2 regions of the Micromonospora sp. Llam0 genome follow, and region 1 is predicted to be linked to the other one. Evidence: riboswitches for the same ligand, from Rfam matches in the RefSeq annotation. Region 1 holds a riboswitch; the other holds the start of a gene.

Region 1 (4,206 bases):
GCTGCCACTCATGGCGCCGAGAACTCATGGCGCCGAGGGAACCCACATTGTTGTCTCGGGGCCGTTTTGACGACAATGACGGTTCCCTCGATCTGATCCGCGTCACCGGCCGCCCCGGGCACCGCCCCAGGGGCGGTGCCCGGGGCGGCTGAGCCTCACATGATCTTGTCTCCTTGGCTGGACTTCCGCCGATGATCGGGTGCCTGCATTGCGTGAAGTGGAGACCGGCTGCGGTTGGCGGTGCTTTGTGCCGATTTCCGGATCGGCCATCAGCCGATGATCAATTAGCGGTTCGGCAATGGTGTCGTGGCGTTGTGGTAGAGATATGGCCACTCGACAGTGAATGTCGTCTGTCGATCATCCCGCCGTCGGTGAGTGGCGTATAAGGAGGTGGCAACGTGCCCGCAGCATTGTTGAACTCGTCGGTGCCCCGGCGGCAGCTCGGTCGGGAGCTGCGTCGGCTGCGTGAGCGGTTGGCTGGTGTCCCGCAGACCACGGCGGCGCGGGAGTTGGAGTGGTCGGCGACCAAGCTGCTGCGGATGGAGCGCGGTGAGGTGCCGATCCGCGCCGAGGACGTGGTGCTGCTCTGCGAGCTGTACGGCGCTGACCTTAAGACCATCGAGGCGCTGGCCGCGCTGGCTCCGAAGACCAAGGAGAAGGGCTGGTGGCACGACTACGCCAGCATCCCGTCCTGGTTCGAGCTCTACATAGGTCTCGAAGAGGCCGCTTCAGCGCTCCGCCAGTACCACACTGGCTTCGTCCCTGGCGTGCTGCAGACCCGCGAGTACGCGACTGCGGTGTTCAGCATGAACCAGCACGAGGTGCCTGCGGAGGAGATCGAGCGCAGGGTCGAGGTACGGATGCGTCGCGCTCGGCTGCTGACCCGGCTGGAGCCGTACCTGCCCAGGTTCGACATCGTGCTTGACGAAGCGATCCTGCGCCGACCTATCGGCAACGCGCAGATCATGGCTAACCAACTCCGGCGTCTAGCCCAGGCAGGTGAGCTACCGAACGTCTCGATTCGGGTGCTGCCGTTCAACGCAGGTCTGCACGCCGGTCTGATGGCCCACGGTTCGTTCATAGTTCTGGACTTCCAGGAAAAATACGAACCGACCACTGTCTACGTGGAGGGTCTGACCGGCGCGCTCTTCCTGGACCGGCCGGACGAGCGCGACAGCTATGCTTGGAGCTTCAGCGGCATGGGTGATCTGGCCATGGACGAGCAGCGCAGCCGCGATCTGCTCTGGCAGACGGCAAGGGAGTACGACGGTGATCGACTTTAGTTCCGCCTACTGGCGGAAGAGCAGCCGGTCGAACAACCAGGGAGAGTGTGTCGAGGTGGCTGACGGGCTGGATGGCGTGATCGGGGTGCGGGACTCGAAGGATCCGGCTGGTCCGGTGCTGGCGGTCGCCCCGGCGAGCTGGTCAAGTTTCGTCGCCGCTACGAAGAACAGCACCCTCACGAGTTGATTGGCGGTCAGTGGAGTTCCGCCGCGACGCCGCCTCGTGACTTCGACCGCCGAGGCGTGATCCGATCCGTAAGGGAGTACGGCGATGATCGACTATGGTTCCGCCTACTGGCGGAAGAGCAGCCGGTCGAACAACCAGGGCCAATGTGTCGAGGTGGCTGACGGGCTGGGCAGGGTCGTCGGGGTGCGGGACTCGAAGGATCCGGCTGGTCCGGTGCTGGTAGTCGCGTCGGCGAGTTGGTCTCGCTTTGTCGCCGCCGCCAAGGGCGGGGCCCTCACCAGCTGACGGCGGCGGTGCGCCGGCGGCCGGCCGGCGGTGAGCCTGGTCACGGCCGACAGCGGCGGGGCGGGCAGCGACCGAAGGTTGCCTCGGACCGGCCCTTGGCGGATCGACGAGACCGTCGTACGGTAACAGGCAAGTAACCCACGGGAGCCCGGTGCACCGGGCTGAGAGGGAGGCTGACGCGGCCTCCGACCGTAGAACCTGATCCGGGTAATGCCGGCGCAGGGAGGAGCGTTGCCGTGCCGTCCCTTGGGCGACTGCATCTGATCACCGACACCCGACCCGGGCGCGACCCGCTCGGCGTACTGCGGGCGGCGCTGGCCGCCGCCCGCGCCGTCGACGCCACCGCCGACCTGGTCGTGCAGGTCCGCGTCGAGGACGACATGTCGGACCGGGACGCGTACGAGCTGACCCTCCGCGCGGTCGCCGAATGCGCCGCGTACCAGGTGACCTGCCTGGTCAACGACCGGCTGCACGTCGCGCTCGCCACCGGTGCGGCCGGTGCGCACGTCGGTGCCCTGGACCTGCCGGTCGACGCCGCGCGCCGGGTGCTCGGGCCGGCCGCGGTCCTCGGTGCCACCGCCCGCGACCCGGCCACCGGGCGGGCGGCGGTCGCGGCCGGGGCGACGTACCTCGGGGTCGGGCCGTGCTACGCCACCGGTACCAAGACCGGGCTGCCCGACCCGATCGGGCTGGCCGGGCTGGCCGCCGTCGCCGTCGCCGTCGACGTGCCGGTGGTGGCGATCGCCGGGGTCACCGTGGACCGGGTGCCGTCGCTGCTGGCCGCCGGGGCGCACGGGGTCGCGGTGGTCGGCGCGATCGCCGGTGCCGCCGACCCGGGGCGGGCCACCGCCGACCTGCTGAGGGCGGTACGGCAGCGGCCGGGCGGCACCGACGACGGAGCGCCGGCATGACGGCGACGGGCAACGGACACGCCAACGGCTGGGCCAGCAGCCGAGCTGACGTTGCGGTGGTCGGCGGCGGGCCGATCGGGATGAGTATCGCCTGGCGGTGCGCGCAGCGCGGCCTGCGTACCGTGCTGTTCGACCCGGCACCCGGGTCCGGGGCGTCGGCGGTGGCCGCCGGCATGCTCGCCCCGGTCGCCGAGTCGCACTTCGGCGAGGCTGAGCTGACCCGGCTGCTGGTCGACTCGGCGTCCCGCTGGCCGGCGTTCGCCGCCGAGTTGACCGCCGTCACCGGCCAGGACATCGGCTACCGCGTCGACGGCACCCTGGTCGTTACGCTCACCGGAGACGACCGGCGGGAGGCGGAGCGGCTCTGGGCGTACCAGCAGAGTCTGGACCTGCCGATCACGCTGCTGCGCGCCACGGCGCTGCGGGATCGCGAACCGGCGTTGGCGCCGAGGGTGCGAAGCGGTGCGCTGACGCCCGACGACCACCAGGTCGACCCGCGTCGGCTGGTCGCGGCGTTGGGTACCGCGTTGGACCGGGCCGGGGTGACCGTCGTCCCGCAGCCGGTCACCGATCTTTCCGCACTGGACGCACGGGTCGTCGTGGTCGCCGCCGGCTGCGGATCGGCGGCGCTGACCGGGCTGCCGGTCCGCCCGGTGAAAGGCCAGATCCTGCGGCTGCGGGCACCCGCCGGCGCCGTCGGGTTCCGGCACGTGATCCGGGGGTACGCCGACGGCCGGCACGTCTACCTGGTGCCCCGCGCCGACGGTGAGGTGGTCGTCGGCGCCACCGTCGAGGAACGCGGCGACACCACCGTCACCGCCGGTGCGGTGCTGGAACTGCTGCGCGCCGCCGCCGACCTGCTGCCGGAGATCGCCGAGTACGAGCTGGTCGAGGCGCAGGCGGCAGCCCGGCCGGGCACGCCGGACAACGCGCCGCTGCTCGGCTGGCACCAGCTGGCCGGCGGCGACTCGGCCGGCGGCGACTCGGCCGGCGGTTCGGCGGGCAGGCGGGTGCTGGTGGCGACCGGGCATCACCGGCACGGCATCGTGCTGACCCCGGTGACCGCCGACCTGATCGCCGACCTGGCAGCCGGTGCCGCCCCGGATCCGGCGCTGGCACCGTTCTCGCCCGGCCGGTTCGCCGCCGCGACCAGGAAAAACGCGAGGGAGGAGCAGCAGTGGAGTTGATCGTCAACGGGGCGCCGATGACCGCGCCGACTGGGACCGTGCTGGCCGACGTCGTCCGGGCGGTCACCGACCAGGCACGCGGCGTCGCCGTCGCCGTCAACGGTGAAGTGGTGCCGCGCAGCGGCTGGCCGGCCGAGCAGCTGTGCGACGGCGACCGGGTCGAAGTGCTGATCGCGGCGCAGGGCGGGTGAGTCGGATGCCGTTCACCGTCGCCGGGCACAGCTTCGACTCCCGGCTGATCCTCGGCACCGGCGGTGCCGCCAACCTGCACATCCTGGAGCAGGCGATCACCGCCAGCGGCACCGGGCTGGTCACCGTCGCGCTACGCCGGGTGGACAGCGCCGCCACCATGC
Region 2 (4,206 bases), on a different contig from region 1:
GCACCGTTGGGCCCCAGCACGGCCAGTGCCTCGCCGCCGCGTACCGGCACCTCGTCGGCGAGCGGGGCGAGCCGGGGCACCAGCCCGACCCGGTCGGCGATCAGCAGCGGCTCACCGGCCGGGGCGGCGGGCCCGCCTCGCTGCGGCAGCGGCTGGTCGGGCACCCAGACACCGTCGGCGGCCAGTTGCCCGCCGTACCGGTCGAAGATCTCGTCCGGCTTGCCGTCGGCCCGTACGCCGCCACCGGCGGACAGCACCACCACCCGGTCGACCAGCGGCAGCGCCTGAGCCACCCGGTGTTCGACGACCACCAGCGTGGTGTCCCGGTCCCCGTCGAGCGCCTCGGCGACGGCGTCGCGGACCAGGTCGGCGCCGGCCGGGTCCAGGTTGGCGGTCGGCTCGTCCAGCAGCAGCAGACCCGGCCGCAGGGCGAGCGCCCCGGCCAGGGCCAGCCGCTGCTGCTCGCCGCCGGACAGCGCGGCGGTCGGGCGGTCCCGGCCGTAGCGGAAGCCGACCCGGGCCAGCGCGGCGTCCACCCGTGGCCAGATCTGCTCGGCCGGCACGCCCCGGTTTTCCAGCCCGAAGGCGACGTCGTCGCCGCTGCGCGCCATCACCAGCTGACTCTGCGGGTCCTGGAAGACGATGCCGACCCGCTCGCGGGCCGTGCGCGGGTCGAGCCCGTCGACGGTGACTGTGCCGGCCTGCTCGCCCGAGTCGGCCGGCAGCAGCCCGGCGATCGCCGCCAGCAGCGTGCTCTTGCCGGCACCCGACGGCCCGAGCAGCAGGACTCGTTCGCCGACGTCGACGCTCAGCTCGACGTCGCGGACCGCCCAGGCCCGGCGGCCGGCGTGCCGCCAGCCGAACCCGCGCAGCTCCAGCCGGCTCACGACCCGGCCGGCCCCGGCCGAACCACCCGGTGGTGCGACCCCGGCCGGGTCACACCGTGGTGCGGTCGCGGCCGGCGGGGAACCGGTCGAGCACCCCGGTGCGGGCCAGCGCCCGGGTCAGCGCCACGCTGCCGGCACCGGCCAGCACGACCGCGCTGACCACGGTGACGATGAAGATCGGAATCCGGAAGCTGACCAGGTCGTACGGCGCGTAGTAGCGGATCTGGTCGAAGATCGCCGCGCCGAGCCCGGCGGCCGCACCGGCGGCCAGCGCCACCGGCAGCCGGAACGAGCGGTACGCCACCGCCAGAAAGACCAGCTCGGCACCGACCCCCTGGGCCAGCCCCTGCACGATCACCACGGCACCCCACTGGCTGCCCAACGCCGCCGAGACGACCGCGGCGACCAGTTCGCAGAACAACGCCGCTCCCGGCTTGCGGATCACCAGCGCGCCGAGCACGGCCGGCACCAGCCACACCCCGTACAGCACCGCCTGGGCGGGCGGGAAGAAGGTGAACGCGGCCTCGGTGGCGGTCCAGATCAACCCCCACAGCCAGAAGACCACCCCGAACGCGACCGCGATCACCGAGGCGACCACGATGTCGACGGTCCGCCAGCTGCGGTCGACAGATGCATTTTGTCGCGTCATTGGTCGCTCCAACTCCCTGCGCTGGCATTACCCAGATCAGGTTCGAGGGTCTGCGGGACTCCCCGCACTCTCAGCGCTGTGTGCGCTCCCCTGTGGGACATCAGGTTGTGCCACCGACGCTAGCACCGGTGGCACCGCACCGACAGTGGGCGCGTCCCGGTGTGGTGGCGGGCACCCCTGCGCGGGTTATCGTGAACTGCCCGCCTTCACACCAGCGAGGGGACCAGCCCGCCGTGACCGCTGCCGATCGCACCGCGACGCGTCGGACGCGCCCAGGCGACGACATCGACTGGGCCGCGCCGGCCGACGACGACCTGACCGGGTCCGGCGGCGGCGCCGGACCGCCCGGTGGCCCACGACCACCCCGACGCCGGCTGTTCGGTGGCCGGGTCGGCTCGGTGGAGGTGCTCGCCTTCCTGCTGATCGGGCTGGTGATCTTCCGCGAGCCGTTGGCCAACCTGATCTCCGACCCCCGGCTGCAGACCTGGACCACGGTCTTCGTCTCGGTGATGGTCCAGGCGATGCCGTTCCTGGTCTTCGGGGTGGTGCTCTCCGCGGTGATCGCGGTCTTCGTGCCCCGGTCGTTCTGGGCCAAGGCGCTGCCGAAACATCCGGCGCTGGCGGTGCCGGTGGCCAGCGCCGCCGGGGTGGTGCTGCCCGGCTGCGAGTGTGGTTCGGTGCCGATCGCCGGGTCGCTGATCCGTCGGGGCGTGGCGCCGGCCGCCGCGCTGGCGTTCCTGCTTGCCGCCCCGGCGATCAACCCGATCGTGCTGGTGGCCACGGCGGTCGCCTTCCCGAACAACCCGGAGATGGTCCTCGGCCGAGGCGTCGCCAGCCTGCTCGTCGCGGTCGTGATGGGCTGGCTGTGGCTGCGGCTGGGCCGTACCGACTGGATCCGCCTGCCGCACCGCCCCGACCTGGACGACCTGTCCCGGGCGCGGGCGTTCTGGGCGGCGGTCCGGCACGACATCATGCACGCCGGCGGTTTCCTGGTCATCGGGGCGATGGCCGCCGCCAGCATCAACGTGCTGGTGCCGGAGCGCTGGCTGCAGACTCTCGCCGACAACCCGGTGCTGTCCATCCTGGCGCTCGCCGTACTCGCCGTGCTGTTGTCGATCTGCTCCGAGGCGGACGCCTTCGTCGCGGCCTCGCTGTCGCAGTTCTCGCTGACCTCGCGGCTGGTCTTCCTGGTCGTCGGCCCGATGGTCGACCTGAAACTGATCTCGATGCAGGCCGGTACGTTCGGGCGCAGATTCGCGTACCGGTTCGCTCCGGCGACATTCCTGATCGCCGTCGTGGTGGCGGTCGCGGTGGGGACGGTGCTGTTGTGAACAAACAGGCTCAAGGTGTGGTGCTGCTGCTGCTCGGCGGCGCGGTGGTCCGGGCCAGCGTCACCGACATGTATCTGCGGTACGTCAAGGAAGCGCTGCAGCCGTTCCTGATCGTCGCCGGTCTGCTGCTGATCGCCGCAGCGGTCATGACGCTCTGGCACGACCTGCGGCGTCGGTCGACACCGGCCGCCGCCGTTGCGCATTCCGGGCATGATGCGCATTCCGGGCCCAACGACACCGCCGACGACGGCCACGGCCACGCCCATCACGAGCCGAGGGTGGGTTGGCTGCTGATCCTGCCGGTGCTCGGGCTGCTGCTGGTCGCCCCGCCGGCGCTGGGTTCGTACGCCGTCGCGCAGGCCGGTACCGCGTTGAGCAGCGAGCAGGCATCGTCGGACTATCCGCCGTTGCCGGACGGCGATCCGGCCGAGATCAGTGTGCTCGACTACGCCTCCCGGGCGATCTTCGACGAGGGCCGGTCGCTGGACGGGCGCGACGTGCGGCTCACCGGCTTCGTCACCGACGGCCCGGACGGTGAGCCGATGCTGGCCCGGATCGTGCTCTCCTGCTGCGCCGCCGACGGCCGGCCGATCAAGGTCGGGATGGACGGCAGCGCCCCGACCGGGCTGCCGGCGGACACCTGGATCGAGGTGGTCGGCCGGTACAGCGACCGGATCGGCACCGACCCGGTGAACGGGGCCAGCATCCCCTATCTGGCGGTCGAGTCGTGGCAGCAGATCGACGCCCCCCGGCAGCAGTACGAGTAGAGGTTTCCCGCCATCCGGCCCGGGGCACATTGCCGACCGCGGTTTGAGTGTGGGCGGTTCGGCAGGAGGATGAGCGGACGTGGACCGGGAAACCGAGAAGGAACGCTGGCAGCGCAACTTCTCCGATCTGTTGCAGGAGCTGCGGGTCGCCCAGACCGGGGTGCAGATCCTCTTCGCGTTTCTGCTGACCCTGCCGTTCAGCAGCGGGTTCCCCGACACGAACGGGTTTCAACGGGACGTGTACGTGGTGGCGCTGCTGGCTGCGGCCGCCGCCGCAGCGTTGATCATCTCGCCGGTGGCGTTTCACCGGGTGCTCTTCCGACGCGGCCGCAAGCCGGAGCTGGTCCGGTTCGCCCACCGGATGGCCAGCGGCGGCCTCAGCCTGATGCTGGTCGCCATGGTCAGCTCGGTGCTGCTGGTCACCGACTTCATCCTGCCCCGACCGGTCGCGTTCGTGCTCAGCGGCCTCACCGGGGTGTGGTTCCTGATCTTCTGGGCCGCCCTGCCGTTCGTGCACCGTGGCTGGCTGGACGGCGACGAGGACGAGGAGGACGAGGAGGACGAGGGCAGCG

The links. Region 1 has a riboswitch for thiamine pyrophosphate ahead of EDC02_RS33000 (thiamine phosphate synthase). Riboswitches for the same ligand answer to the same signal wherever they lie in the genome.
Region 2: linked by a shared signal. The riboswitch ahead of EDC02_RS17905 (ECF transporter S component) and the one ahead of EDC02_RS33000 (thiamine phosphate synthase) in region 1 are both predicted to bind thiamine pyrophosphate.

What each region holds. Positions count from the first base shown of each region.
Region 1 is NZ_RJJY01000002.1:1,241,857-1,246,062, reverse strand. Features, by position in the region: gene EDC02_RS33015 (helix-turn-helix transcriptional regulator) at 399-1,283, shown strand; gene EDC02_RS33010 (DUF397 domain-containing protein) at 1,270-1,470, shown strand; gene EDC02_RS33005 (DUF397 domain-containing protein) at 1,555-1,755, shown strand; TPP riboswitch at 1,886-1,997, shown strand; gene EDC02_RS33000 (thiamine phosphate synthase) at 1,992-2,666, shown strand; gene thiO (glycine oxidase ThiO) at 2,663-3,853, shown strand; gene thiS (sulfur carrier protein ThiS) at 3,844-4,044, shown strand; gene EDC02_RS32985 (thiazole synthase) at 4,050-4,206, shown strand, end outside.
Region 2 is NZ_RJJY01000001.1:4,099,233-4,103,438, reverse strand. Features, by position in the region: gene EDC02_RS17910 (ABC transporter ATP-binding protein) at 1-887, opposite strand, end outside; gene EDC02_RS17905 (ECF transporter S component) at 937-1,536, opposite strand; TPP riboswitch at 1,533-1,638, opposite strand; gene EDC02_RS17900 (permease) at 1,851-2,867, shown strand; gene EDC02_RS17895 (TIGR03943 family protein) at 2,864-3,634, shown strand; gene EDC02_RS17890 (DUF6328 family protein) at 3,714-4,206, shown strand, end outside.